4 regions of the Arthrobacter sp. AOP36-C1-22 genome follow, and region 1 is predicted to be linked to each of the others. Evidence: riboswitches for the same ligand, from Rfam matches in the RefSeq annotation. Region 1 holds a riboswitch; each other region holds the start of a gene.
The links. Region 1 has a riboswitch for thiamine pyrophosphate ahead of thiC (phosphomethylpyrimidine synthase ThiC). Riboswitches for the same ligand answer to the same signal wherever they lie in the genome.
Positions count from the first base shown of each region.

Region 2: another riboswitch for thiamine pyrophosphate. It lies ahead of ACT3S6_RS10350 (ECF transporter S component); the one in region 1 lies ahead of thiC (phosphomethylpyrimidine synthase ThiC).
Region 3: another riboswitch for thiamine pyrophosphate. It lies ahead of ACT3S6_RS02085 (3-oxoacyl-ACP reductase); the one in region 1 lies ahead of thiC (phosphomethylpyrimidine synthase ThiC).
Region 4: another riboswitch for thiamine pyrophosphate. It lies ahead of thiE (thiamine phosphate synthase); the one in region 1 lies ahead of thiC (phosphomethylpyrimidine synthase ThiC).

Region 1 covers NZ_JBQSWW010000007.1:38,814-46,100, forward strand. The annotation lists gene ACT3S6_RS05830 (RecQ family ATP-dependent DNA helicase) at 1-1,191, opposite strand, end outside; gene ACT3S6_RS05835 (phosphomannomutase/phosphoglucomutase) at 1,290-2,705, shown strand; gene ACT3S6_RS05840 (hypothetical protein) at 2,702-3,184, shown strand; gene ACT3S6_RS05845 (RrF2 family transcriptional regulator) at 3,210-3,650, shown strand; gene ACT3S6_RS05850 (globin domain-containing protein) at 3,739-4,920, shown strand; TPP riboswitch at 5,008-5,115, shown strand; gene thiC (phosphomethylpyrimidine synthase ThiC) at 5,112-6,911, shown strand; gene ACT3S6_RS05860 (alpha/beta fold hydrolase) at 7,130-7,287, opposite strand, start outside.
Region 2 covers NZ_JBQSWW010000016.1:47,854-55,140, forward strand. The annotation lists gene ACT3S6_RS10315 (Na+/H+ antiporter subunit A) at 1-1,033, shown strand, start outside; gene ACT3S6_RS10320 (Na(+)/H(+) antiporter subunit C) at 1,030-1,602, shown strand; gene ACT3S6_RS10325 (Na+/H+ antiporter subunit D) at 1,599-3,230, shown strand; gene ACT3S6_RS10330 (Na+/H+ antiporter subunit E) at 3,227-3,895, shown strand; gene ACT3S6_RS10335 (monovalent cation/H+ antiporter complex subunit F) at 3,892-4,158, shown strand; gene mnhG (monovalent cation/H(+) antiporter subunit G) at 4,155-4,553, shown strand; gene ACT3S6_RS10345 (DUF4235 domain-containing protein) at 4,560-4,829, opposite strand; TPP riboswitch at 4,899-5,025, shown strand; gene ACT3S6_RS10350 (ECF transporter S component) at 5,079-5,699, shown strand; gene ACT3S6_RS10355 (ATP-binding cassette domain-containing protein) at 5,704-7,287, shown strand, end outside.
Region 3 covers NZ_JBQSWW010000002.1:91,954-99,240, forward strand. The annotation lists gene ACT3S6_RS02065 (hypothetical protein) at 1-123, opposite strand, end outside; gene ACT3S6_RS02070 (energy-coupling factor transporter transmembrane component T family protein) at 205-1,011, opposite strand; gene ACT3S6_RS02075 (ABC transporter ATP-binding protein) at 1,008-2,726, opposite strand; gene ACT3S6_RS02080 (ECF transporter S component) at 2,723-3,355, opposite strand; TPP riboswitch at 3,390-3,499, opposite strand; TPP riboswitch at 3,557-3,652, shown strand; gene ACT3S6_RS02085 (3-oxoacyl-ACP reductase) at 3,977-4,741, shown strand; gene ACT3S6_RS02090 (LLM class flavin-dependent oxidoreductase) at 4,744-6,066, shown strand; gene ACT3S6_RS02095 (Lrp/AsnC family transcriptional regulator) at 6,089-6,562, opposite strand; gene ACT3S6_RS02100 (thiamine pyrophosphate-dependent enzyme) at 6,719-7,287, shown strand, end outside.
Region 4 covers NZ_JBQSWW010000023.1:31,683-38,969, reverse strand. The annotation lists gene ACT3S6_RS12410 (glycerophosphodiester phosphodiesterase) at 1-426, shown strand, start outside; gene ACT3S6_RS12405 (phosphotransferase) at 423-1,421, opposite strand; gene ACT3S6_RS12400 (uracil-xanthine permease family protein) at 1,431-2,747, opposite strand; gene thiD (bifunctional hydroxymethylpyrimidine kinase/phosphomethylpyrimidine kinase) at 2,869-4,368, opposite strand; gene thiE (thiamine phosphate synthase) at 4,365-5,039, opposite strand; TPP riboswitch at 5,096-5,196, opposite strand; gene ACT3S6_RS12385 (aldehyde dehydrogenase family protein) at 5,276-6,715, shown strand; gene ACT3S6_RS12380 (glycine betaine ABC transporter substrate-binding protein) at 6,821-7,287, opposite strand, start outside.

The DNA of each region.
Region 1 (7,287 bases):
GGCCTCCAGGGCCGGGACCGAGACCGCCGTTCCGGCCGCCTCCAATTCGGACAACACGGCATGGGCCCGTTCCTCGTCCGGCATGGAGGAGGTGGCGAAGTACCGCCAGATCTCCCGGTCCTCCGGCCCCGGCAGCAACAGCACATCGGCGTTGTCGGTTCCACGGCCGGCACGACCGACCTGCTGGTAGTAGGCGACCGGGGAACTGGGGGCGCCCACGTGGACGACGAATCCGAGGTCGGGTTTGTCGAAGCCCATCCCCAGCGCACTGGTGGCGATCAGCGCCTTGACCTGGTTCTCCTTCAGCGCCTGTTCGGAGGCGGCGCGTTCCTCCGGGTCGGTCCGCCCGGTATAGGAGCGCACGTCGTGCCCCGCCTCCCGGAGCAGTCGGGTGATGTCCTCGGCCGCCGAGACGGTCAGGGTGTAGATGATGCCGCTGCCGGGCAGATCGGCCAGATGGGTCAGCAACCAGGCCAGTTGCGAACGCGGGCTCGGCAACCGCAGGACCCCGAGCCGCAGCGATTTGCGGGCCAACGGTCCGCGCAGGGTGAAGACCTCCGCGCCTCCGACGGCCAGCTGTTCCTGCACGTCGTGGACCACCCGTTCGTTGGCCGTCGCGGTGGTGGCCAGCACCGGCACGTTTCCCGGAAGGGCGGCGATGAGATCGCGGATCCGCCGGTAGTCGGGCCGGAAGTCATGGCCCCAGTCGGAGATGCAGTGGGCTTCGTCGATCACCAGCAGGCCCATCCGGCGGATCAGTTCGGGGAGCTGCTGTTCGCGGAAGGAAGGGTTGTTCAGCCGTTCGGGCGAGACCAGCAGGACGTCGACTTCATCGGCTTCGAGCTTGGCGATGACCTCCTGCCATTGGACCGCGTTGGCCGAGTTGATCGCTTCGGCCCGCACCCCGGCCCGCGCCGCGGCGGCGACCTGGTCGCGCATCAGGGCCAGCAGCGGGGAGACGATCAGCGTCGGCCCCGCGCCGCGGGCACGCAGCAGCAGGCTGGCCACGAAATACACCGCGGATTTGCCCCAGCCGGTGCGCTGGACCACCAGGGCCCGACGGCCGCCCTCGACGAGGGCCTCGATCGCTTCGAACTGCCCCTCGTGGAATCGGGCCCCGTCGTTTCCGACCAGCCGGCGCAGGACCGCAGTGGCGTCGTCATGCAATTGTGAGTTCCGCGTTTCAACCATGGACCCAGTATCCCAGCGACCACCCACGCATGGGCACCGACCCGGTGGAGTGGTTGGATGATCGCGTGGATACGCCCCGAACGGCTAAGCTCGACCCCGTGAGCAGCGAGATTGATCTTTCCCTTTCCTTCAAGGCCTACGACGTCCGCGGCATCGTCGGCGAAACCATCAATGAGGAGATCGTCGAGGCCGTGGGCGCCGCCTTCGTCGACGTCCTGTCCCTGGCCGGCAAACAGGTCCTCGTCGGCGGTGACATGCGCCCCTCCTCCCCCGCCTTCAGCGCCGCCTTCGCCCGCGGGGCCTCCTACCGCGGGGCCGAGGTCTGCCTGCTCGGGTTGATCTCCACCGATGAGCTCTACTTCGCCTGCGGCCAACTCGATGCCGCCGGCGTCGTGTTCACCGCCAGCCACAACCCCGCGGCCTATAACGGCATGAAGATGGCCCAGGCCGGTGCCGTGCCGGTCTCCTCGGATACGGGCCTGTATGAGATCCGCGATCTGGCCCAGACCTACCTCGCCGAAGGCCTGCCGGTCTCCGGGGACGCGCCCCAGGGGGACATCAGCACCCGGGACGTGCTGGAGGACTACGCCGCCTACCTGCGCTCCCTGGTCGACCTCTCGGGCATCCGCCCGCTGAAGGTCGTCGTCGACGCCGCCAACGGGATGGCCGGCATGACCACTCCCGCGGTCCTGGGCGATGACCTGTTGCCGGCCCTTCCACTGGAGATCGTGCCGCTGTATTTCGAATTGGACGGGACCTTCCCCAACCACCCGGCGAACCCGCTGGAACCGGAGAACCTCAAGGACCTGCAGGCCGCCGTCCTCGAACACGGCGCCGATATCGGTCTGGCCTTCGACGGCGACGCGGATCGCTGCTTCGTCATCGACGAAGCAGGTCTGCCGGTGTCCCCCTCGGCGGTGACCGCATTGGTGGCCCGACGTGAAATCGCCCGGGCGCAGGCCGCCGGCGAGCAGACCCCGGTGATCATCCACAACCTCATCACCTCCCGCGCGGTCCCCGAACTGGTGGAACACGACGGCGGACGGCCGGTGGTCACCCGGGTGGGCCACTCCTTCATCAAGGCGGTCATGGCCGCCGAGGGGGCCGTCTTCGGTGGCGAACACAGCGCCCACTACTACTTCCGCGATTTCTACAACGCGGACACCGGCATGCTCGCCGCGATGCATGTGCTGGCCGCCCTCGGCTCCCAGGACCGTGCCCTGGGAGATCTGGCCGCCGAATACGAACCGTATTTCTCCTCGGGCGAGATCAACTCCGAGGTCGAGGACAAGGACGCGGCCGTGGCCCGGGTGCTGGAGAGCTTTTCGACCCCGGAGACGGTGGTCGATAGGCTGGACGGCACCACGGTGAAGGCCACGGACGGATCCTTCTGGTTCAACCTCCGCCCCTCCAACACCGAACCCTTCCTCCGTTATAACGGGGAAGCCGTAGACACCCCGACCATGGAACGCGTCCGCGACGCGGTCCTCACCCTTGTCAGGAGCAATGCATGAGCGAAAACCCCACGGAAAACCGGCTGGCCGAACTCGGTGAGGCCGCCCACCAGGACCTGAACAAGGTGCTCGGCACCGCCTTGGGCGTCGCCCGCGAACAGCTTGAAACCAACGGGGTCTTCCTGCCCTTCGCCATCGGCCTGGAGCCCGACGGCGAGGCCGAAGGGGAACTGCGCCTGCTGGCGGTCCAACCCGATGAGGACGACGAGGATCCCGAAGCGGATATCGATGCCGAAGTCATGATGGATGACCTGGTCACCTTGCTGATCGGTCAGCGTGAGAACTTCGTGGCCGTGGCCCTGGTCTCCGATGTGACCCTGCTGCAGGAGGATGTCGACGCCGTCCATGCCCTAGCGGAGCACAGCCTCGGCGGGGCAGTGGCCATCATCCAGCCCTATGCCTCCCCCGCCGCCGAAGGCAGCGAGTGGACCTTCCAGGAGCCCACCCCCGAACCAGCTGATTTGAGGATCTGGGCCTGATCCGTGGGGACCGGGCGTCGACATCATGAAGATCAACGCCTTTTCCGATGTGTGCCTGCGCATCCTGATGCTGCTCGCCGCCCGGTCCGATCCCCTGCTGAGGACCCGGGAGATCGCCGAGGCGATCGACATCCCCTACAACCAGGTCTCCAAGGCCGTGCACAAGCTCGGCCAGTTGAAACACATCGACGTCAAACGCGGGCGCACCGGTGGCGTGCAGATCAACGAATCGGGGCTGTCCCTCGGCGCCGGCACGTTGCTGCGCAGCCTCGAGGGGCAGGGCGATCTCGCCCAGTGCACCACCGACGACGGCACGGCCGCCTGCCCATTGATCGCCGGTTGCCGGCTCCGCACAGCCCTGGCGCGCGCCCAGGAGGCCTTCTACCAGGAGCTGGACCACTGGTCGATCCGCGATCTGGCGTCCTCCCCGGCGCTGGTCCCCCTTCCTTTTCCCATCTCGCGATAGCCGATTTGCCCCAGTTTTCTACAAGGTGTAGAAATGTATCATAATACTTGCGGATCAGACGCAAGTAATTCGACCTCGAGGAGATTCGATGCTCTCAGAAACGTCCCGCCCCGTCGTCCAGGCGACACTTCCCGTGATTGGCGAACGGATCGGTGAGATCACCAAGAAGTTCTATGCCGGGATGTTTGCGGCACGTCCTGAACTCCTGGACGGCTTGTTCAGTCGCGCCAACCAGAAGAACGGAGCCCAGCAACAGGCCCTGGCCGGCAGCATTGCCGCCTTCGCCTCCCACCTGATCGAACACCCCGAATCGCTGCCCGAATCAGTGCTGTCCCGCATCGCCCATAAGCACACGTCGCTGGGCATCCAGCCCGACCAGTACCAGATCGTCTTCGACCACCTGTTCGCGGCCATCGCCGAGGATCTGGGCGAAGCAGCCACCGAAGAGGTCGTCGCCGCCTGGTCCGAGGTCTACTGGCTGATGGCCGACGCCCTGGTCAAGATCGAAAAGGGCCTCTACGCCGAACAGGCCAACGACCGGATCTACGCCCCATGGAAGGTCACCTCCACGGAGGCTTCCGGCCAGGATTGCATGACGTTCCGCTTCGAGCCGGCCGATGACACCGCCGTCACGGTGGCCAAGCCCGGCCAGTTCGTGAGCATCCGCGTGCCGCTGGCCGACGGGCTGCGCCAGTGCCGCCAGTACTCCCTCTCCGACAACGTCGAATCCACCACCGAGCGGGTGTTGACCACCAAGCTGGATGAAGGCGGGGAGGTCTCCCCCTTCATGCACCGCAATCTCGAGGTCGGCGACGTCGTGGAACTGTCCAACCCCTACGGTGACATCACCCTGGACATGGAGGGCGGGCCGATCATCATCGCCACCGCCGGCATCGGGTGCACCCCGAGCGCCTCGGCCCTGCAGTCGCTGGTCTCCACCGGGTCGGACCGCCAGGTGCTGGTGCTCCACGCCGAGGCCATGGAATCGAACTGGGCGCTGAAGGACCAGATGCTCGCCGCCGTGGAGCAGCTGCCCAACGTCGAGATGCGCCTGTGGCTCGAGGACACCACCGGCACCACCGCGGACCTGCAGGCCGTCGAGGGGTTCATGAACCTGACCGGCGTCGAGCTGCCCGAGGATGCCCGGATGTACCTCTGCGGTCCGCTGCCATTCATGCGTGCGGTGCGCAGCCAGGCCATCGCCGCCGGCGTGGCCCCGCGGAACATCCACTACGAGGTCTTCGGTCCCGACCTCTGGCTTGCCGCCTAGGCACGAGCCCGCTGCCCCGGAGGGGCGCCACACCGGAGCGGCCCGCGAACTGGATTAGCCAGATCGCGGGCCGCTCCGTTACGCTCGCAACGTCCACACGGGTGCCCCAGGAGGGGCTGAGATCGAGCTGCCACCGCTCGCGACCGTCGAACCTGTCCGGGTCATGCCGGCGTAGGAAGTTGAGGGCTCAAATGAGCGATTCCACAGTAAAACCCACCACCCCGTCCGCCACCGCGTGGGAACAGCACCCACAGCACCGGTTGCAGTGGATCGAGGATCCGGAACACGGCCTGCGGGTCCCGGTCACCGCGATCTGCCTGGCGGATTCCCCCGACGGCAGCGCCAACGAGCCCCATCTGGCGTATCGGACCGCCGGTCCGGGCTCCGAACCGACCGTCGGCCTCCCGCGTCCGCGCACCCGATGGATCACCGCCCGGGGTGACACCGCCGAATACGCCGGTCGCCAACGCACCCTGCACGACGACGGCCGGTCCGCCGTGCGTCGCGGGGCCGCCTCGGCAGAATGGAGCGGCACGACCCCGGTACCGAGGCGCTCGCACCAGGGGCGTACCGTCACGCAGATGCATTACGCCCGACAGGGCACCCTCACCGACGAGATGCGCTATGTGGCGCTGCGCGAGAACTGCGACGTCGAATTGGTCCGCCGCGAAGTCGCCGCCGGACGGGCGATCATCCCGGTGAACATCAACCATCCCGAATCCGAGCCGATGATCATCGGCAAGGCCTTCCTGGTCAAGATCAACGCCAACATCGGCAACTCGGCCATCACCTCCTCGATCGCCCAGGAGGTCGACAAGCTCACCTGGGCCACCCAATGGGGCGCCGATACGGTGATGGACCTGTCCACCGGCGATGACATCCACACCACCCGCGAATGGCTGATCCGCAATTCCCCGGTGCCCATCGGCACCGTGCCGATCTACCAGGCGCTGGAGAAGGTCGATGGGGATGCATCGAAACTGACCTGGGAGATCTTCCGCGACACCGTCATCGAGCAATGCGAACAGGGCGTGGACTACATGACCATTCATGCCGGGGTGCTGCTGCGCCATGTGCCCTTGAGCGCCGACCGGGTCACCGGCATCGTCTCCCGCGGTGGATCGATCATGGCCGGGTGGTGCCTGGCCCACCACCAGGAGAACTTCCTCTACACCCATTACGACGAGCTCTGCGCCATTTTCGCCCGCTACGACGTCGCCTTCTCCCTCGGTGACGGGCTGCGCCCCGGCTCCCTGGCCGATGCCAACGACGCCGCCCAGTTCGCTGAGCTCGATACCCTGGCCGAGTTGACCCGCAGGGCCTGGCAGTTCGACGTGCAGGTGATGGTGGAAGGACCCGGACATATCCCGCTGCATCTGGTCCGCGAGAACGTCGAGCGTCAGCAGGAGCTCTGCGACGGGGCGCCGTTCTACACCCTGGGTCCGCTGGTGACCGATACGGCCCCCGGCTACGACCACATCACCAGCGCCATCGGGGCCACCGAGATCGCCCGTTACGGCACGGCGATGCTCTGCTATGTGACCCCGAAGGAGCATCTGGGGCTGCCGGATAAGGACGACGTGAAGACCGGGGTGATCACCTATAAGATCGCCGCGCATGCCGCCGATGTGGCCAAGGGGCATCCCGGGGCGACGGCCCGCGACGATGCCCTGTCGGCCGCGCGCTTCGAGTTCCGCTGGAACGACCAGTTCGCCCTGGGTCTGGATCCGGCCACGGCCCAGCGGTTCCACGACCAGACGCTGCCTGCGGAGCCGGCCAAGACCGCGCACTTCTGTTCCATGTGCGGGCCGAAGTTCTGTTCGATGCGGATCTCCCAGGACATCCGCGAGGAGTTCGGGGGAACCGAACGCCAACGGGCACTGGCCGATGACATCGAAGCCGGTTTGCAGGCGAAGAGCCGTGAATTCGCGGATTCGGGGTCCAGCATCTACCTCCAGGCGACGATCCCCGTCGGCAACGGCACCGACTGATCCACCGGGTACGACGACGGCGTCCGCACGGGAGGCAACGGGCGCCTCCAACGTTCCGGGCAACTTCTGCAGCTGCTCCCCTGGCAGGAACGCAGGCGGTTGCCCGGAGCGGTCGTCGGTATATGGACTATGTCATGTAGCCGTCCACGGCCCGGAGGTGATACGGCGCGTCCGCACCTGACGCAGCGAAGCCTTGCGGAGACCGCGATCCAGACCAATCAGTCTCCAGCGGGATCCGGGTCTGCCTGGTGGAGCCCGGGAACCCGCCCGAGCCGGGGGTGGACCTCACCGCGTTCGATCCAGGCGCGGACCATCGCGTTGAAGAACAACGGATCCTCGACGCTCCATTGATGGTGCAGCCCCGGGGCCAGACGGA
Region 2 (7,287 bases), on a different contig from region 1:
CCCGGACCTGGCGCTGACCCAATTGCTGGTGGAAACGATCGTCCTGGTGGCGATGGTGCTGGCGCTGCGGGTGCTTCCCCCACCGCTCTGGACGCTGAACCCCACGGGGCACCGCATGGCGCGGGCCCTGCTGGGGATCGGGTTCGGGGTGGCGATGATCGGCATCGCCGCAGCCGCCATGGCCTCACGTACCGCGGACCCGGTGTCGCTGTCCTTCCCGGAACTGGCCTATTTCGGCGGGGCCGGCAAGAACATCGTCAACGTCACCCTCGTGGACATCCGTGTCTGGGACACCTTCGGGGAGATCACCGTGTTGGCCGTGGCCGCCACCGGGGTGGCCTCGCTGATCTTCGTCCGCGGCCGGGGCGACATCAGGCACCGGGTGGTCGAGGCGGAACCCGGATCCGTGGGGCGGGCCAGACCACAGCCCGGCGGCACCCGCGCCGCGGCGGCCCTGGCGACCGCCCGGCATTTCGCCCAGTCGGCGAAGGACGCCTGGCTGGTGGCCGGCAAGACGCTGGCCCCCGAACGCCGGTCCATCATCTTCGAAGTGGTTGCCCGGCTGGTCTTCCACACGATCATCATCTTCTCCATCTACCTCCTGCTGGCCGGACATAATTCCCCCGGCGGCGGATTCGCCGGCGGGCTGTTGGCCGGACTGGCCCTGACCATCCGTTATCTGGCCGGCGGGCGGTTCGAACTCGCCGAAGCCACCCCCATCAGCCCTGGCACGTTGCTGGGCCTCGGTCTGGCCACCTCGGCCCTCTCCGGCGTCGTCCCCCTGCTGCTGGGCGGCCAACTGTTCCAGACCGCGGTCCTTGAATTCGCCCTGCCCGTCTTCGGGGAGCAGAAATTCGTCACCTCCACGTTCTTCGACATCGGGGTGTACCTGGTGGTGGTGGGGCTGGTCGTGGACGTGCTGCGCAGCCTCGGCTCGGAGATCGATGAGAAGACCGAGAAGCGCGGACTGCTCTCCGGCGGGGTGCGCCGGCCTCGCCGGCCCGTCGTCCAACGGGCGGGGGACCGGCAATGAGTGTGAACATGACCCTGCTGATCGTGATGGGCGTGCTCTTCGCGGCGGGGATCTACCTGTTGCTCGAACGCAGTCTGACCCGGGTGCTGCTGGGCATCATCCTGGTCGGCAACGGGGTGAACCTGCTGATCCTGGCCGCCGGCGGGCGCAGCGGGCTCGCCCCCCTCTACGAGGCGGGGACCCCGGCGGAGGACTATGCCGACCCGCTTCCGCAGGCGCTGATCCTCACCGCCATCGTCATCACCTTCGCGGTCACCGCGTTCCTGCTGGCCATGATCTACCGGTCCTGGGTCATCGCCCGCCGGGACGAACTCACCGACGACGCCGAGGACCGCCGGGTAGCCTCCAAGGACACCTTCGACTTCGAGGAGGACTCCGAAGTCGAGCTGGAGACCTCGGAGTTCCCGGCCGATATCGATGACGAGGGGGAGGGGGGCCACACCGAGGAATCGCGGAGGGCGGCGGCCGCCCGGGTCGCCGGGGAACGGCTGGCCAGCGAACTGCGGCAGGCCTCCTCCGAGGAGAGTGCGGGAACCAACAACAAACGACGCAACAGGAAGGCCCGATGATGGACGACCTGGCCGCGATCGACGTCGCCCCCCTGGCGGTGCTGCTGCCCATCCTGGGCGCCGCCCTGGCCTTCGTGCTGCGACGGCACCCGCTGGCCCAGCGCACCGCGACGATCGGGACCCTGTGCCTGACCCTCGCCCTGGAATCCTGGCTCCTGGTATCGGCCTGGAGACATGGGGCGCAAGCGGTCGTCATCGGCGGATGGGCCCCACCGTTCGGGATCTCCATGGTGGTCGACGAGTTCTCCGCACTGATGCTCGTGGTCTCCACGGCGGTCAGCCTGACCGTGCTGCTCTACGCCACCGGCCAAGGCATGGCCGACGGGGACGAGGACGGGCCCATCTCGGTGTTCCACCCCGCCTACCTGATCCTGGTCGCCGGGGTGTCCAACGCCTTTCTGGCCGGCGACCTGTTCAACCTCTACGTCGGTTTCGAAATCCTGCTGACCGCCTCCTACGTGCTGCTGACCCTGGGCGGGACCACGGCCCGGATCCGTGCGGGGGTCACCTATGTGGTGGTCTCGGTGGTCTCCTCGATCCTGTTCCTGCTGGCGATCGGGCTGGTCTACGCCGCGACCGGGACCGTGAACATGGCCGATCTGGCCGGCAAGCTCGCCGAGATCGACCCCGGAACCCAACAGATCCTGCATGTGATGCTGCTGGTCGCCTTCGGCGTCAAGGCCGCGGTGTTCCCGCTGTCCTTCTGGCTCCCCGACTCCTACCCGACGGCTCCTGCGCCGGTGACGGCCGTGTTCGCCGGCCTGCTGACCAAGGTGGGTGTCTATGCGATCATCCGGACCGAAACCCTGCTCTTCCCAGGGGGCCGGCTGAACACGGCGCTGCTGGTGGTCGCCCTGCTGACCATGCTCGTGGGGATCCTCGGCGCCCTCGCCCAGGCCGACTTCAAACGCATGCTCTCCTTCACGTTGACCAGCCACATCGGCTACATGATGTTCGGGGTCGCCACCGGCAGCGCCGTCGCCCTGGCGGCCACCGTCTACTACGTGGCCCACCACATCATCGTGCAGACCTCGCTGTTCCTGGTCGCCGGGCTGATGGAACGCCGGGGCGGGACCTCGAACGTGGACCGGCTCGGGTCGTTGGCCAAGCTGTCACCGGTGCTGGCGGTACTGTTCTTCATCCCGGCGATGAACCTGGCCGGCATCCCGCCGTTCTCCGGGTTCCTGGGCAAGGTCGGGTTGCTGCGCGGCGGCGTGGACCTGGGGACCCCGCTGGCCTGGGTCCTGCTGGCCGGGGCCCTGGTGACCTCCCTGCTGACCCTGTTGGCCGTCGCCCGGGTCTGGAACCGGGCGTTCTGGCGTCGCGCCGAGGACGCCGAGGACGCCGACCCGATCCTGCTGATCGCCGCGGAGGAGGCCCGCCGTCCCGCCACCGGGACGACCGGCGTCAAAACCCAGCCACATCGCCTGAGCGGACGGGGGGATGCGGCCGTGCTGCCCCCGACCATGGTCTTCGCCACCGGGGTGCTGGTGGCCCTGGGGGTGGCCCTGACCATCTTCGCCGGGCCGCTCTTCGACCTGGCCGACCAGGCCTCGCAGCAGATGCTCGAACGCACGCCCTACATCGAGGCCGTCCTGGGCGCCTCCGAGACGGGAGGCGGACGATGAGCCCGCACCGGCATCCGCGTCCGGCACGGCCCTCGGAACTGCTCACCGGGGCCCGCAGCGCCCGGGCCAGGGCACGACGGCGTCGTGCCCGCTTCCTGATCGAACTTCCCCTGATGTTGTGGCTGGTCCTGGTGTGGGGCGCCCTCTGGCGGGACTTCAGCCCCGGGAACCTGATTTTCGGGTTCGTCATCGCCCTGGGGGTGGTGACGACCTTCAAACTGCCTCCCGTGGAGCTCTCCGGCCGGTTCAACCCCTGGCAGGGGCTGGTGTTCACGGTGTTGTTCCTGCGTGAAATCGTGCGGGCGAGCATCCAGGTGGTGCTCGTGGTCCTCCGGCGCGGGCCGAAGGTGCGCAACGCGGTCATCGGCATCCGCATGCGCAGCCAGGAAGACCTCATGGCCACGGTCCTGGGGCATGTGCTGACCCTCATCCCGGGGTCCTTCGTCGTGGAGATCGACCGGACGACCTCCACGCTTTACCTGCACGTGCTGGACATCAACACCGTCCAGGAGGCCGAGGACTTCCGGCGGCAGGTCAGGTCCATCGAAGCGAGGATCATCCGGATGATGGGCAGCCGGGAGGAACTGGCGGCCCTGGACGCCGAGGGCCCCGCAGGCCCCGACCCCGCAGCACGAGCGAACCGATCGATGAAGGAGCACCCATGATCATCGTCGCTGCCTGGATCGCCGGGGTCGCCCTGGCGCTTGGCGCCGTCATGGCACTGATCCGGTTGGCCAGGGGCCCGTCGATCCTGGACCGGACTCTGGCCCTGGACGTCCTGTTGATCATCATCCTGTGCGGACTCTGCGTGGACATGGTCGTGAACCGGCATCTGAACCACATCGTGTTCATCGTCGTCGGGTCGCTGGTGGCCTTCATCGGTTCGGTCACCATCGCCCGCTACGTCACCGATCGGAGGGGGCAATGATCGTGCTTGGACTGACCGAGGGCGGGACGCTGGACCAGGTCCTGGACTGGATCGTGGTGATCAGCATGGTCTCCGGGGCTCTGCTGTCCGTGGCCGCAGGCATCGGCCTGCTGCGTTTCCCGGACCTCTTCTCCCGCATGCACGCGGCCACGAAACCGCAGGTCCTGGGATTGTTCCTGATGCTGCTCTCCGTCGCCCTGCAGATCAGGGCCTGGTCCGCGGTGCCGATACTGGTGCTGGCCTGGTTCTTCCAGCTGCTCACCGCCCCGGTGACCGCCCATATGGTCGGTCGTGCCGGCTACCGGACCCGGCACCTCAAACAGGAGACGCTGGTCCTCGACGACCTCAATGAAGTGGTCTCCGAGGCCCAGCGCCGCCTGGACGAAGGCCGCTGACGAGGATCAGACCTCGTCGGCCGTGTGGTTGAAGCGGGCAATGGCCCGCTGCGTGCCACGGTTGGTCAGGACCTGGATCACTGCGGACACCACGGCGGAGACCACAGCGAACCCGAGCGCATGACGCATCGATGCCTCGGCCTGGGCTTCCTTGTCGTTCGGCTTCGGGGGGTTCTCTCCGGTGACCTTGTACCAGATGGTGTCCACGAGCTTGCCGCCGACGAAGCCGACGCCGATCGACACGACCGCGCCGACGATCTTCAATAATGCGTTCACGAACGATTCTCCCGTCGGTAGGTGATTACCTGCCCAGCATAACGCGCTGTAGACTCGGCCCTACTGAATCACCTACGACAGGGGAGCGTCGCCGACCGGCCACGGCCGGAATCTTCGACGCTGAGAGTGCGGAACACCGCAGACCCTCGAACCTGCTCCGGCTCGTACCGGCGAAGGGAGTCGAGAATCTCAGGACCCGCGGAACCGCCGCGGGGTCCTCCCCTCCTTGGACCCAAGGAGGAACACCACATGAGCAGCACCCTCTCGGCGGCACCGACCGCCCGTTACACCTGGCGCGTCGTGGACATCGTCGTCGCCTCCGTCATCGCCGTGGCCTCCGGGGTGATCTTCTGGGCCTGGAACACCACCCACCACGCCTTCGACTTCATCTTCGTGGCCTTCCCGCCCTCATCCGCCCTGCTGGCCGGAATGTGGCTCTTCCCCGCCGTCCTGGGGGCACTGATCATCCGCAAACCAGGGGCCGCACTGTTCTGCGAGATGGTAGCCGCGGTCGTTTCCTCGCTCCTGGGCTCCGAATACGGCTGGACGGTCTGGGCCTCGGGGATCATCCAGGGCCTCGGCGCCGAAATCGTCTTCGCCGTGCTGCTCTACCGCCGCTGGTCGCTGCCGGTGGCGCTGTTCGCCGGGCTGCTGACCGGGATCTTCGGTGGAGTGAACGACGCCTTCGTCTTCTCCTGGTTCCCCGACTACACCGAGAGCATGAAACTGGCCTATGTGGTGTTCATGGCCATTTCGGGCCTGGTCATCGCCGGATTGGGATCCTGGGCACTGACCCGGGCCCTGTCGCGAACCGGGGCCTTGTCCTCGATGGCGTCGCGGAAGGCCGCCCAGGAACGGGTCCTGGGTTGAACCGATGACACATGATGCACCGACCGGGGCCCGGGGCCCTTCACCGGCCACCGGGGTCGGCGACGTCCGCGCGGCGGCGGTCAGGGCCAGCGGTTGGGGATGGCAGCATGCCGGACGCGAGGAGCCCGCCGTGCTGGGGCTGGACCTGGACATCGACGCCGGGGAGAAGGTGTTGCTCGTCGGCCCGTCTGGGGCCGGTAAATCGACCCTCATGCATGCCCTGGCCGGGGTGTTGCAGGACGATGAGGACAACGCCTCCGCAGGGGAACTGCTCATCGATGGCCGACCCGCCGCGGCCGCCCACGGCCGGACCGGGCTGATGCAGCAGGACCCCGAGACCCAGATCGTCCAGGCCCGGGTGGGGGACGACGTCGCCTTCGGGGCGGAAAACCTTTCGGTGGATCCGGAACTGATCTGGCCCCGCGTCATCGAATCCCTGCACGCCGTCGGGCTCAGCCTGCCCCTGGACCACCCCACCTCCTCCCTGTCGGGGGGACAGAAGCAACGACTGGCCCTGGCCGGGATCCTGGCCATGCGCCCGGGACTGGTCCTGCTGGACGAACCCACCGCGAACCTCGACCCCGAGGGGGTGCTGGAGGTCCGTGACGCAGTGATCGACGCCGTGGGCGCCAGCGGGGCGACGATGATCATCGTCGAACACCGGCTGGCGGCCTGGGCCGACGCCGTGGACCGCGTGATCGTCCTGGAGCCCGGCGGCGGCATCGCCTACCAGGGCACACCGGCCCGGCTCTTCGCCCCCGGACCCATCCGGGACCGGCTCATCGACGCCGGGGTCTGGGTTCCCGGCCACACTCCCGTGCTGCCGGCCCGGCTGAAGCCGGCAGCACCGGCCGCCGGCCTGTTGAGGGGACGGGGGTTGGCCGTGTCCAGAACGGCCCAGGGTCCTGCCGCCGTATCGGGTCTTGACCTGCGGATCGACGCCGGGCAGGCGCTGTGCATCACCGGGGCCAACGGGGCGGGCAAATCAACACTGGCGTTGACCCTGGCCGGGCTGCTGCCCGAACGGGCCGGCAGCGTCGCCGCCCTGCCGGGCCTCAGCGGCGACCAGGGCGCCGCGGGGGCCTCCGACCCCGGGGACGCCGACCGGCCCTACCGGTGGCGGGCCGGGGAACTGGTCGCCCGGATCGGCACCGTCTTCCAGGAGCCCGAGCACCAATTCGTCACCGCCACCGTGCGCGAGGAACTGGCCTTCGGCCCACGACGGGCCCGCAGACCGGGGTCGAAGACCCGGCTGTACACCGACGAGGAAATCACCGGACGGGTCGATGAGCTGTTGGACCGGTTGGGGCTGAGGCATCTGGCCGAGGCGAACCCGTTCACCCTCTCGGGAGGCGAAAAGCGCCGGCTGTCGGTGGCCACCGTGCTCGCCGCCCGCCCCCGACTACTGATCCTCGACGAACCGACCTTCGGCCAGGATGCCAATACCTGGAGGGAACTGGCGCTGTTGCTGCGCGAACAACTCCAGGACGGCGTCGCCGTCGTCGCGGTCACGCACGATGCGGGCTTCGCCGCCGCCTTGGGGGCCTCCACGGTCGAGGTCGTCGCCGATCGACGCCCCTGCCGGGAA
Region 3 (7,287 bases), on a different contig from region 1:
CTCGGCCAGCTCCTCGGGCCCGAGGTGCCGATCCCAGAGGAACCGGGCGAGCTTCTTGGCCTTGGTCGCCCGGTTGTTCATCGCCCGCGCCGTGCTGCCGAAGGCATTGGGGTCCTGGCTCATGCCTCTATTCCTCTCACCGTGGACAAGGCCAGCAGCCTACCAAGCGGGGATGGGCGTGTGGGCCATGATCCGAGCCCGGGCTCACCCCCAGAGTGCCGAGTAGCCCCTGATCCAGCCACCGGTGACGCCGAGACCCAACACCACCACCAAAACGGTGAGCACACCGAAAGCCATGATCCAGTCGGCTCGTTCGACCCGGATGGGCTTCCAGACGGTTCTCGGAGCCAACCCCAGGCCGCGGGACTCCATGGATTGGGCCATGCGCTCCCCCCGGCGCAGCGAGACCACCAGCAGGGAGAAGGCAGCGTGGCCGAACTCCCGGATCCCGGGCCGGCGCACCCCCGGGGCCGGTGCGGGGGCCCGCACCGACTGGGCTTGCCGGATGGTCTGCCAGGTGCCGGGCATGTCCTGGAGCATCTGGTACCCGGCCAGGATCGCATGACAGAGCCGTGGGCCCAGCCGGGCCTGCTGATGCAGGCTGTCGGTCAGGGCCACGGCGTCGGTGGAGAAGACGAAACCGATCGACAGCACCCCCAGGACGAAGGTGCGCAACGCCAGGGAGGCACCCAGGGTCACCCCTTCGACGCTGGCCTGCAGGCCCAGGACCGTGAACAGTTCCTCCCCCGGCCGGGTGATGGCGTTGATCATGAGCATCCCGAGGGCGAACCCCAGGAACGGGATATGGGCCAGCAGCAGCATCCGGGGTGAGGGCCGGCCCCAGATCAGCACGGCGGCCAGCGCCAACGGATACAGCAGGGCGGGGGTCAGCGGATCGAAGACGAACAGCAGTGCGAAGGAGACCACGAACAACACGGCGAGCTTCATCGTGGGGTTGCGCCGCCCCAACGGCGTGGCCGTGTTCACCCAGGGCAGGGGGCCCGCGCTCACGACTGCACCTGCATCCCGGGCACCGGGGAGACTTCCCGATCCAGCCCGTCCAGGATGGCCCTGATCGCCTCAGGGCGGTCCTCGACCTCCACCAGCCAGTCCAGCAACGGGGGCAGCACGATCCCGGCCCGGGACAGCACCCCCCGGTCGCCCAGCACCTCGAAGATCGGCCCCTCGGCGATGATTGTGCCCCCGGCGATGACGATCCCCCGATGGGCCAGGGTGGCGACGCTGCGCAGATCATGGCTGGAAAACAGGATCGACTGCCCCTCGGCCGCGGCGTCCCGGAAGGCTGCCATCATCGAGATCGTGGCCTTTCGGTCCAACCCGAAGCCCGGTTCGTCGGCCAGCAGGGTGGCGCGCGAATGGGCGAGCATGGCCGCGACGCTGAGCCGGCGCTTTTCCCCGCCCGAGAGCCGGAAGGGGTTGGCCTCCGCCAGATGGGTCAGCCGGTGTTCGGCCAGCAGGGCCTCGATCCGCTCGTCGGCGGGACGACCATTGATGACCGCGGGCAGGCCATGGCCGATCTCCTCGCGGACCGTGGAGGCCACGAACTGGTGTTCGGGGTTCTGGAACACCATCCCGGGGCGGTCCCCCGTCACCGTGCCGGACAGCGGTGCCAGCAGCCCGGCCAGGGACAGCAGCAGGCTGCTCTTGCCCGTCCCGTTGGCGCCCAGCAGGGCCGTGATCTCCCCGGAATGCAGTTCCAGGTCGATGCCTTCCAGCTGGGCGGTGATGGTTTCCGGGTCGCGCCGGCGTTTCCTGGCCGATGCCGGGGCCCGGGTGACCGAGAGCCCCTGCGCGGATAGGACGACCCCGCCGCGGGCCGGTGCCGGAACCGTGGGCCGGTCCTGCGCCCACCCGAGCAGTCGGTCCCGGATGATCGGGCAGGCCAGCCCTCCCCCGGTGCCGAAGGCCGCCTGCAGTTCGGTGTCCAGCGGTGTCCAGCACCCCGCAGCCACCAACCGTCTGGACCACTGCTCCAGCACGGTCGGCGTGGGGCCGTCCGCCAGCAGGGTTCCTGCGGCATCGAGCACGATGGCCCGGGCAGGGAGCCCCGCGACGCCGTCGGTTCCCGCGTACTCGTCGATGCGGTGTTCCACCAGCACGACGGCGGGGCCGCGCGTTTCCACGGCCCGGTCGATGGCCCGGCGCACCGAGGAGATGCCCTCGGCGTCGAGCATCGAGGTGGGTTCGTCGAGCAACAGCACCGGGGGCTCCGCGACCAGGCTGGCCGCCAGGGCCACCCGTTGGCCTTCACCGCCGGAGAGCTGCCGGGTGGATCTGCCTCGCAGCCCGGTTCCGTTGATGTGTTCCAGCGCCGCGTCGATCAGGGCGTCGATCCGGGGTGGGGCCACCGCATGGTTTTCCAGCGGAAGGGCGATCTCCCGGTCCACATCGGGCATGCACATCGCCGATTCGGGGTCCTGGGCCAGGACGCCCACGGTCCGGGAGAGCTCGGCAACACTGCTGTGGGCGGTGTCCTGGCCGGCCACGAGGACCCGGCCGGTGGTGCGGGCCGCCACCGAATGCGGGATGACCCCGGTCATCAGCGCCAGCAACGTGGATTTCCCGGCCCCCGAGGGGCCCAGGATGATGACCTGCTCCCCGGCGTCCAGGCCCAGCGACACCTCCTGCAGCACCGGTGCCGCCCGCCGGGGGTAGTGCACCGTGGCCTCCTGAAGCGCGATCACCGCCGCGCCCACCGGTTTCATGCTCCCCCGGTGGTGGGCAGATCGCGTCCGATGGCGTAGTTGTCCACCACGCCGGTCTTCGCCAGGGCGTTGACCGTCCGGCGGGCCAGCAGCCCGCCGAGGATGAGACCGGACAGCAGTTGGACGACGAGCCGGATGACGAAGAAGTCCTGCCCGTACCATCCGAAGCGGAAGGCCGAGACGGCGAAGGCCAGCCCGGCCCCGAGCAGCCCCGAGCAGGCGTACACGCCCCAGCTGAAGGACCGGTAGCGGCGCAGGGCGAAGGGCAGTTCGCTGCCCAGACCCTGAATGGCGGCCACGAGGAAGAGCATCGGCCCCGCCGTTGAACCGAGGAAAACGACTTCCACCCCGCCGGCGATGACCTCGGCCAGGATCCCGGCGCCGGGGCGTCTGATGATGGCGACGGCGATCGGGGCGACGATCAGCCACCCGCCGAAGAGTAGATGCGAGGAGAGGTCCCCGAACGGGCCCATCAGCAGGGTCAGCCCGGCCGATGCCTGGACCAGGGCCCAGTAGAGGAACCCGAAGACGACCCCCAGGACCACGATGAGCACCAGGTCCTTGAGGTCGAAGGAAAAGCGTCCCCGCGCCGGTACTGGCGTGGTGGATGGCGGCGTTGTCGAGTGCACTGTCGTGCCCCTTCCGTTGAGTGAACAGGGCACGGGATTCAGAGTTTTGCCTCCCTGCGCTGGCATGACCCAGATCAGGTTCGACGGTCGAAGCTTGATCAGCTTCCTCTCAGCCCGGCTCACCGGACTCCCGTGTTCAGCACAGACTGTACACGGGGACACGAAGTTGTCGAATCGCCACGTCACGTGTGTAGGCTGTGGTGCAGTGACACGGGGTGCCACGATTTCCTGGCTGAGAGAACACCCGTTGAACCTGATCTAGTTCGAACTAGCGAAGGGATGTTGCAGGTGTTTCTCCACCTAGACCCCCATTTTGGAAGGTCCTGCCGGACCGCTGCCCCACTGCCCGGTACCAGCTTGTCCAGGTTGCGTCCGCCCTGGCGTCCGGCGGCTTGTCGAGGACCCGCCCGGCCAGGCGTTTAGCGTCTGCCCACCAGCTGCACCGCAACCAAGAATCCTGCCCGAAGCCTGCTCTCCGCCGTCGGGCAGGACAGCACGTGAACGATGCTGCCCACAGTGCTTGCCGCGCCATTCCTTACTCTCCCCGGGCGACTCCGCCTCCGGGGCCCCCTCGCCATTTCCACCACCCCCTGCCCTCGGCAGCCATGAAAGTGAGACCAGATGAACCTCTCCGACCAGCTTGTCCTCGTCACCGGAGGCGCCCGCGGTTTGGGCCGTCACATCGTGACGGCCTTCGCCGGGCAAGGCGCCCGCGTCATCATCAACTACCGCCAATCCGCCCAGGCCGCTCAGGAGCTCGCCTCCACCCTGGGGCCCGACCGCGCCCTGGCCGTCCAGGCGGATGTCACCGATCCGGCACAGGTCGCCACCATGCTCGAGACCGCCCAGGCCCATTTCGGTTCCCCCGTGACCACCGTGGTGAACAACGCGTTGGCCGATTTCTCCTTCAACGGCGAGGCCCGCTCCTCGGCCGCAGACATTGGGTGGGAGGAGTTCACCACCCAGTTCTCCGGCAGTGTCCGCGGCGCCCTGAACACCTCCCAGGCCGCCCTGCCGGGGATGCGCGAACACGGCTTCGGGCGGATCATCAACATCGGCACCAACCTCTTCCAAAACCCGGTGGTCCCGTACCACGACTACACCGCCTCCAAGGCCGCCCTGTTGGCGCTGACCCGCACACTCGCCGCCGATCTGGGCCAACACGAGGTCTCGGTGAACATGGTCTCCGGCGGCCTGCTGCGGACCACCGATGCCAGCGCCGCCACCCCCGAGGAGGTCTTCGACTTCATCGCCTCCTCCACCCCGTTGCGCAAGGTGACCACCCCCGCCGAATTCGCCGACGCCATCCTGTTCTTCGCCTCCCCCTGGGCCCGTGCGGTCACCGGACAGAACCTGGTGGTCGACGGCGGACTGGTGATGAACTAATAATGAGCGCACACAGCAGCGACACAGCACCACGCCAACTACATTTCAACGCCTTCCTCAACGCCTGCGGGCACCACCAGGCCGCCTGGCGCCACCCGGGCTCAGCGGTCGAACAGCTGGGGGACATCGAGCATTACGAACGGCTGGCCCGGACCGCCGAGACCGGCCTGTTCGACGCGGTGTTCTTCGCCGATGGGCATTCGGCAGGGAATCCGTCAGTGGGTCCACGGTGGTTCTTCGAACCGTTGACGGCCCTGGCCGCCATGGCACGGAACACCAGCCGCATCGGGCTGATCTCCACCGTCTCCACCACCTTCTACACCCCGTACCACGCGGCACGGATGCTCGCGTCGCTGGACCACATCAGCGCCGGGCGCATCGGGTGGAACGTGGTGACCTCGATGTTCGACGCCGAGGCACGCAACCACTCAATGGATGCCATGCCGGCCAGCCCCGAGCGTTATGCCCGGGCGGCCGAGTTCATCGACGTCGCGCTGGGACTATGGGATTCCTGGGCCGACGACGCCGTGTTGGCCGACAGGGAAGGGCTTTTCGCCGATCCCGAGAAAGTCAGACCCATCAACCACGACGGCGAGCATTTCAGCGTCGACGGGCCGCTGAACGTGCCCCGGGGCCCGCAGGGCCGGCCGGTCCTGTTCCAGGCGGGGGCCTCCGAGTCCGGCCGCCAGCTGGCGGCACGCCATGCCGAGGGCATCTATGCGGTGGCCTACGATCTGGCCAGTGGACAGGACTACTACGCGGACCTGAAGCGGCGCATTGCCGCCGAAGGCAGGGACCCGTCCAAGGTCGCGATCATGCCCGGCCTGGTCACCTTCCTGGGGTCCACCGAGGCCGAGGCGCTGGCCGGGCAGGCCGAGGTGGACGCCCTGCTGCCCACCGAACAGTCGCTGGCCCAGCTGGGGATGTTCATCGGGCAGGATTGCCGCGACTGGGACCTCGACGCACCGGTTCCGACCCTGCCACCGGCGAGTGAATTCACCGGCCCGCAGGGCAGGTACGCCACGATCCTGCGCATCGTGGAGGCCGAACGTCCCACGGTGCGGCAACTGCTGGGCCGGTTGGCCGCAGGAGGCGGCCATTGCACGATGGTGGGGACCCCGGAGCAGGTGGCCGACTCCATCGAACGTTGGTTCGTTTCGGGGGCCGCCGATGGCTTCAACCTGATGCCGCCGATGCTGCCTGACTCCCTGGAGGAGTTCGTGGACCGGGTGGTGCCGGTGTTGCAACGTCGGGGGCTCTACCGCACCGAATACTCGACCGACACCCTGCGCGGGCATCTGGGGCTGGAGCGGCCGGTGGCCTAAGCCGCCACCGGCCCCTCAGGGCTCAGCCCCGTTGGGCGGCGGCGCGGGCCAACGGCAGCATGCGTAGGGCGATGGGCGAGTTCAGCACCACCAGCGAGGAACTGCGCAGCACGGTCCGGGTGGCAATGATCGCGTCCAGGACCCGTTGCAGGTCGTCGTTGGACGTGGCCACGATGGTGGCCATCAGGTCGGACTCGCCCGAGACGGTCTGGAGTTCGAGCACCTCGGGGACCTCGGACAGGGCGGCGGCCACACCGTCGTGACCGGCATCCTGGTGGATCACCAGGGAACAGTAGGCGCGCACCGGGTATCCGAGCCCCTCGGCCGAAAGGTGCGGTCCCCAGCCGGTGACCACCTCTTCACGGGTGAGCTTATCCAGCCGCGACTGCACCGTGGCCCGGGCGACCCCCAGGGTCCGGGAGGCCTCCAGGACCGACATCCGTGGGTCCGAGGAGAACTCCTCCAGGATCCTGGCGTCCAATTCGTCGATCTTCACTAACCCCTCCTAGCTATACAATGTGCACAGTTGATCATTCTTAACTATAGACACTCTGCGCAGATTGTTGGTCCAACCATCGGCGTATTGCGCATGAACTTCCGGGTCATTACGGTCGGAGCAAGTCCACCGAACCACACCCCCAGGGAGTCGAACATGACCGATGCACCCCGGCTCGAGCCGCACGCCGACGAGCTCGGCACCGATGAACTACTGAAGCTGTATTCCCTCATGGTGCGCACGCGGCAGCTCGATGTCGCCGCCATCGCCTGGCAGCGACAGGGCATCCTGCCCGGTTACGCCCCGGAACTGGGCCAGGAAGCAGCCCAGGTGGGCAGCGCCTACGCGCTGGACTTCGCCCGCGACTTCGCCTTCCCCACCTACCGCGAAATGGGCGTCGCCCTGGCCGCCGGGGTCGACATGGTCGAGTACATGTCCACCCATAAGGCCTCCTGGCATGGTGGCCTGTGGAACCCCGCCGAAACCCATGTGGCACCCATCCAGGCCGTCGTCGCCGGTTCGGTGCTGCACGCCGTGGGCTGGGCCCACGGACAGACCGTCGATGGCACCGGCAACGTCGCGCTCACCTACTTCGGTGATGGCGCCAGTTCGCAGGGCGACGTCCACGAGGCCATGAACTTCGCCTCGGTCTACAAGGCCCCGGTGGTCTTCTTCACGCAGAACAACGGCTGGGCCATCTCGGTTCCCACCGAACGCCAGGTCGC
Region 4 (7,287 bases), on a different contig from region 1:
CACGACCGGGTGCTGGTGGCTTCGTTCTCGGACGCCCGGCGCCACCGGGTGCTGCGTCTGCTGGATGCCCCCGCGGCATCAAGCCCGGGGTTGGTGACCAGCGCACTGGCCGTCCTGTTGGGCAAGGTCGGGCTGTTCGCGCTGCTGCGCCCGCGGCTTCGCGGGGTCGCCGCCCTGCAGGTTCCCGAACGCCAGGGGCGACTGCGCGTGGTCACCCCGCGTTTCCTGGCCCAGGCCCACCGCGAGGGCATCCAGGTGCACGTCTGGGTGGTCAACGAGCGGGAGGACATGGACCGGCTGATCGACCTGGGTGTGGATGGGATCATGACCGACCGGGCGGATGTCCTGGCCGCGGCCCTGGAGGCCCGCGGGTTCTGGCCCCAGCGTGAAGCCGCAGATAAGAAACCTGCGGATCCAGGCTCCTAGAGGGTCAGGGGGGTGACCAGCTCGGCCAAGGGCCGTAGGGCCTGGACCGCATAGTGTTCCATATCGGCCTCGCTGGCTCCGGCGAGCATCGCCAGCCACGTCCCGTGGGACTGCAGCTTCCCCAGCCGCAAGGCGGGTTCGACGAGCCGCTCGAGCTCGGCCGGGGTGCCGTATTCCTCCCACTCCTGCAGGTAGGCGGCCACCGCCCGGCGGATCCGTGGATCGGAGGGCGTGGTCTTCAGCTCCTTGGACATCGTGGCCAGGGGAACCGCCAACGTGGAAAACGGGTGGGCCCAGTACGCGTCCCCGAGGTCGATGAAACGCAACGGTTCCTCGCTGGAGGCCGGCAGGAAGACGTTGTTGCGATGCAGGTCGTTGTGGTCCAGCGACAAGGGCACCGCGGCGTCGGCCAGGAAACCGCACATATCACGCACCGGGCCGAGCTGGTCGTCCAGTTCCTCGGCATCGCGGGCCGGAAGATGCAAGGGGTGCCCGGTGGGCAGGGAGGCGTGGAACATGACCTGGTCATCGATGTATCCGGGCATATGCCGGGGATCGAATTGGGTCAGACCCGCATCGAAGAGCGTGTCACCGTGGGGGAGGAGGGTCTTCTGCAGGCGGGCGACATTGCGCAGGATCCGCTCCCAGAGCTGGTGGTCGGTGCTGGGGATCCTGGCCATCGTCTCCCCGTAGTCGGGGGAGATCATCCAGCCGCGCATCGGCTCCACGGCCAGCGGCATGACCAGCTGATCGGGGGCCAGCCCCGCGGCCGCCCGGGTGACGGCGACTTCGGCCTGTTGGCCGGGGTTGATGGCCTTGACGTACAAGGTGCCGTGATCGGTGGGGACGAGGACCTGGGTGGACCATAAGTGGATCGGCCCGCGTTCGAGCGGGCCGGTGCGGCGCAGGTCGTAGGCGTCGAGCACCATCGAGACCCAGCCTTCGATCTCCTCGAGCCAGTCCTCGGTACCCCAATAGTCATTCCAGTGCGCCACGGGCCGATCCTAGCCGAGTTTGCTCGGTGTCGCGCCGGTGTACTCCGGGGCGTCGGTGGGCTCGGTGCCACGGACCCGGGCGATGGTGCGCATCCCGTGGTAGATCACCACGGTGGCCACCGTGCCCAGGGCGATGCCGCCGAACTGCATGGTCCCCACGGTGATGGTCGGGTCGGCGATGGCGATGATCAGTCCGGTCCCGGCGGTCATGAGGTTGATCGGGTTGGAGAAGTTGACCTGGTTCTGCACCCAGAGCCGGGCACCGATGATGCCGATCATCCCGTAGAGGACGATTCCCGCCCCGCCACTGACCCCGGCGGGGATCGAGGAGATGGCGGCACCGAACTTCGGCAGGAACGCCAGCAGCATGGCGGTCGCCGCGGCCACCCAGTAGGCGGCCGTGGAGTAGACGCGGGAGGAGGCCATGACCCCGATGTTCTCCGCATAGGTCGTCGTGCCCGAACCGCCACCGAAGCCGGCGACGATGCTGGCGATGCCGTCGCCCATCAGGGCCCGGCCGTTGACGTCGTCCAGGTCCCTGCGGGTCATCAGCGCCACGGTCTTGACATGGCCGATGTTCTCGGCGACAAGGACGAAGACGACCGGGAGGAACAGGGCCAGGGTGTCCAGGTGGAATTCGGGGAACGCGAAGGGCGGCAGGCCCAGCCACCCGGCCTCGTTGACGGCGGTGAAGTCGATCTGATGCTGGGCCAGGGCGATCAGGTAGCCGACGATGATCCCCACCAGGATCGACAAGCGCCCCAGCAGGCCACGGAAGAGGACCGCGGTGAAGACGATGGCGGCGACGGTGGAGAATGTGGTCAGCGGGACCGACTCGATGGCCTCGGTGGTCGATCCGGCCAGATTCAGTCCGATGAGCGCGACGATCGTGCCCATGACCACCGGAGGCATCAGGGCGTGGATCCACCCGGTGCCCGATTTCTGCACCACCAGCCCGATGATGAACAGGGCCGCACCGGAGAAGACGACGCCGCCCAGGGCCCCGGCGAAACCATGTCCCGACATGGCGGCGGTCACCGGGGCGATGAACGCGAAGGAGGAGCCCAGGTAGCTGGGTACCCGGCCGGCGGTGATGAGCAGGAACAGCATGGTCCCGACCCCGGAGAAGAACAAGGTGGAGGTGACCGGGAAGCCGGTCAGCGCCGGTACCAGCACGGTGGATCCGAACATGGCCATCACGTGTTGGACGCCGATGCCGGTGGTCTGGAACCAGTTCAGCCGTTCATCGGGGGCCACCACGGTGCCGGGTCGAATCGTTGTGCCGTCGCCGTGGACCGTCCAGCCGAAGCCGGGGAAATTGCTCATGGGTGTCCTCCATCGGGGCCCTGCGGGTTGGTGGGGCCTCACCGGTGCGGGGCCCCACGGAATCCTACCGCCCCCGACCCCGGGGCGGCGGGGTCGGGCCCCCTGCCGGGGTGCGCCGGCATCAGCCGATGGCCGCCACCGGCATGGGGAGGGAGGCCGATCGCGGGGCGGCGTCTTCGGGGGTCTGGGCGAAGAAGGACAATTCCTGCCGGCTCGATTCGTCGAAGGCGCGACGCATCCCGGCCAGGGTGGTGGAACCCGCCCGCAAGGCCACCTTCTGGACCAGCGCGATGGCCTCGCTGGTGGCTTCGTCGAACTCGGGGGAGGAGTAGGCGGCGAGCCAGTCGGCATAGGGGTGGCCCGGGTGGGCCGCGGCGGCCAGCCGCTGGCCGATGTCCTGGTAGAGCCAATAACAGGGCAGGATGGCCGCCACGAGCTTGGGATAGGAATCGCCGGAGGCCACCAGGTGGTTCAGGTAGGCCGAGGTGGTGGGGCTGGGTTCCGGATCGGGGGCATCTCCGAGCCGGTGCAGATGTAGATTCGCCTCCTCCTCGAGGGCGCCGACGGCCCCGGAAGCCCAGAACTGCTGCTCTTCGCGGTTCGGCGCCAACTCGGCGGCACGGGAGAGGACCCGGGAGTAGGTCCGCAGGTACAAGGAATCCTGGGCCAGATAGAAGTGGAAGTCCTCCGAGGGCAGGGTCCCGTCCCGCAGCGCACGGATGAACGGCAGATCGTCGATCCCCGAACGCAGCGGTGCCAGATCGTTCCACCAGGTGCCCAGCAAGGCCCCCGTCGTCGGGATCGCCGCACCGTCCCAGAGCGCCCCGAAATGATTCACCGGACCATGTCCTTCGCCGACCTCGAGTTCATCGGCACGGTGCAGGGCGCCTTCAAGCCACCCGCGGGCCAGCCGCAGGGCATCCCCCCAGTCCCCGCAGCGGGCCCACAGGGTAGCCAGCGCCGCGGAGAGCGAGCACCCGGTCCCATGGGTGTTCGGGGTGTCGATGCGGTCACCCTCCACGGCAGCCATGACGCCGTCGGGGCCCACGAGGGCATCCGGGCACCGGCTGCCGGTGAGGTGGCCGCCCTTGGCCAGGACCAGGACAGAATACCGCCTCGCGAGCCGGGCTGCCTGGTCCAGGACGTCGTCCCACCGGGTGCAGACCGGCTCCTCGAGCAGTGCCGCCAATTCCGCGGTGTTCGGGGTCAGGACATCGGCCCACGGGAGCAGCCGACGCAGGGCCTCCTCGGCGTCGTGCTCCAATAAGCGGTCCCCGGACGTGGAGATCAGCACCGGGTCCACCACGACGGTGGTGCCCGGGCGGGTACCCAGCCAGGCGGTGGTGGCTTCGATGACCTCGGCGGAGGCCAGCATGCCGATCTTCACCGCATCGATCCGGATATCGGCGGCGACCGTCTCAAGTTGCCGGGTGAGGAATTCCGCCGGAGGGGTATGGACCCCGGTGACCCCCCGGGTGTTCTGGGCGGTCAGTGCGGTGATCGCCGCCATCCCGTAGCCACCGCAGGCGGCAATCGATTTCAGGTCGGCCTGGATCCCGGCCCCGCCGGAGGGGTCGGCCCCGGCGATGGACAGGATGTTGGGGGTGTTCGGGGCGCTCATGCGGTCTCCGTTCGTGCTGCCCGGGTCCATTGCTGAACCAGGGCGGCAGCAGAGTCCCGGGGTTCGGCGGCGGAGCAGATGGCCCGCACGACGGCCATGCCGATGGCCCCGGCGGTGTGCGCGTCCGCGGCGTCGCCGGAGCCCAGCCCGCCGATCGCCACGCAGGGCAGCGGGGCCCGGGAGATCAACGAGGCCAGGCCGGGGAACCCCAGCGGGGTCGGGTGGTCCTTCTTGGTGGGCGTGGCCCGGACGGCCCCGGTGCCCAGATAGTCGATGGTGCCTGCCGGCAGTTCCGCTACTGCCGCGAAGTGGTCCTCGGTGCTGGCGCTGAGCCCCAGCACGGCATCGGGTCCGATGAGGGACCGGACGAGTTCGGCGGGCAGGTCCTTCTGGCCGATATGGACCCCGTCCACGCGGATCCCTGCCGCACGGGCCGCCAGGTAGACGTCCACCCGGTCGTTGAGCAGCAGCAGGGCCCGGCCCGCGGTGTGTTCGGCGCAGGCGGCCGCCTCGGCCAGGAATTCGCGGGCGGACAGGTCCTTGCAGCGCAGCTGGATGGTCCCGACCCCCGCGGCGACGGCCTCGGCCACGATGGTGGCCAAGGGCCGTCCGGCCGTGCTGGTGGAGTTGGCGACGAGGTAGATCCCGCTTCCGGGAACCGGCGCGCTCATGCGAGCACCGCCTCAACAAAGCAGTCGGTGGGTGAATGGGCCAAGGTGGGCGCATGTTGGTGCATGGGCGACATCCCTCCGCTAGTACGAACTAGATCAGGTTCTTGCCGGGTGTGCTCTCAGTCCGCGCCGGTGGCGGACACCCCGTGTCAGTGATCGTGAGCCTACAGTCCCCCACTGGGGGCGGCAAACCCACCGGCTGCCCCGCCGGCGGTGTCCACGTTAGTGTCGTACCCATGGCCATGAACCGACGTTCCCGTCCCCCAGCAGTTTCCGCGCCCGTCGTGCCGGCGGGCCCCGACGCCGAACTCCCGGCCACCGCGGCCCGCCGGCTGCGTGATGCCGCCGACTCCCGGCTGGCCCACCCCCGCAGGTTCCGCAGCGCCCAGCTCAAGGCACTCGAACGGCTGATCCAGGATCAAGAACAGACCCTATGTGACGCGTTGATGACGGATCTGGGTAAACCGGCGGCCGAATCCCGGCTGACCGAACTGGATCGGGTGAAGGCCGAAATCGATCATGCCCTGTTGCACCTGGGCGACTGGATGGCGGATGAGGCGGTGAAGGTCCCGCTGTCGCTGCAACCGGCGTCGGCCCGCGTCCAGGCGCGTCCGTTGGGCATGGTCCTGGTGATCGCCCCCTGGAACTATCCGGTCCTGTTGCTGCTCGGCCCGCTGGTCGGTGCCCTGGCGGCAGGGAACACGGTGATCCTCAAACCCTCCGAACTGGCTCCGGCCACCTCGGCGGTCATGGCCGCCCTCATCCCGCAGTACCTGGATCGGCGCGCTGTCGCGGTCCTGGAGGGGGCCGCGGAGACGACGAGCGAACTTCTGGAGATGGACTTCGACCACATCTTCTACACCGGAGGCGAACGGGTCGGGAAGATCGTGGCCCGGGCCGCGGCGGAAACGCTGACCCCGGTGACCCTGGAACTGGGCGGGAAGAGTCCGGCGGTGGTCGCCGACGGGAACTTCCCCGCCATCGCCCGGCGGTTGGCCCACGGGAAGTTCATGAATGCCGGACAGACCTGTGTCGCCCCGGACTACGTCCTGGCGGTCGGGGCCACGGCGGCGGCCGAACTGGAAAAGCAGCTGCCCAAGGCCATCGGCGCGTTCTATGGGAAGGACCCCTCGGGCAGCAAGGACTATGGACGGATCATCAACGCCTCGCACTTCGAACGTCTGGAATCCTATCTGGGGCAGGGACGGGTGGTGGCCGGGGGGACCAGCGACGCGGAGGCGAGGTACATCGCCCCCACGGTCCTGGCTGACGTCGACCCGGCGGCCCCGGTGATGACGGAGGAGATTTTCGGTCCGATCCTGCCGATCATCCAGGTCGACCGCTTCGATGATGCGGTGCGGTTCATCAACTCCCGCCCCTCACCGCTGGCCGCCTACCTGTTCAGCGAACGCCCGCGCCTGCACACCTCCTTCGAGGACCAGGTGCGGGCCGGGGCGATCGCCCATAATGTGTGCAGCATGCACCTGGCGGTCCCCGCGCTGCCCTTCGGCGGGGTGGGGGCCTCGGGGACGGGGAACTACCACGGCAAATTCGGGTTCGATACCTTCAGCCAGCAACGTCCGGTGCTGTCCAAGACCGCGATGCTCGATACGTTGCGGGCCGTCTACCCGCCCTTCGGCTGGGCCAAGCGGAAGATCATGCGTTCGATCGGCTGATCCGCCCGGCCGAGTGCCCCGACAGACGAAGGGCCCGGACCGCATTCAATGCGGTCCGGGCCCTTCGCTACGGTCGGTGCCATGGCACCTGCCGATGGATCGTGGCTACTTCTCGGTCAGCGAATCCACGTAGTCCTGGTTCTCGGAGATCCACTTGTCGACGATCGGTCCGTAGTCATCGGTGTCCGTGTCGTTGAACATGGCGTTCTCCAGGGAGAACAGGTGGTCATCGTCGATCGTGAAGTCGTTCAACCACTCGGTCAGTCCCGGGTAGGTGTCGGCGAAGTCGGCGTTGCCGTAGGAGGTGATGGTTTCCGCGTCGCCCATGGCACCCTTGGGATCCTTCAGATCCTTGATCGGGAACTCGTCGTAGGCCCAGTGCGGGCGCCACAGGGTGACGACGATGTCCTCATCGGCGTCCGTGGCCTTCTTCAGCTGGGCCAGCATGGCCGGGGTGGAGGAGGTCTTGAAGTCCATCTTCTCCAGGCCGTAGTCCGGGATGGCCGCCTTTTCGGTGGTGTCGGTCAGCCCGGCGCCCGGGTCGATGCCATAGATCGTGTTGCCGAACTTGT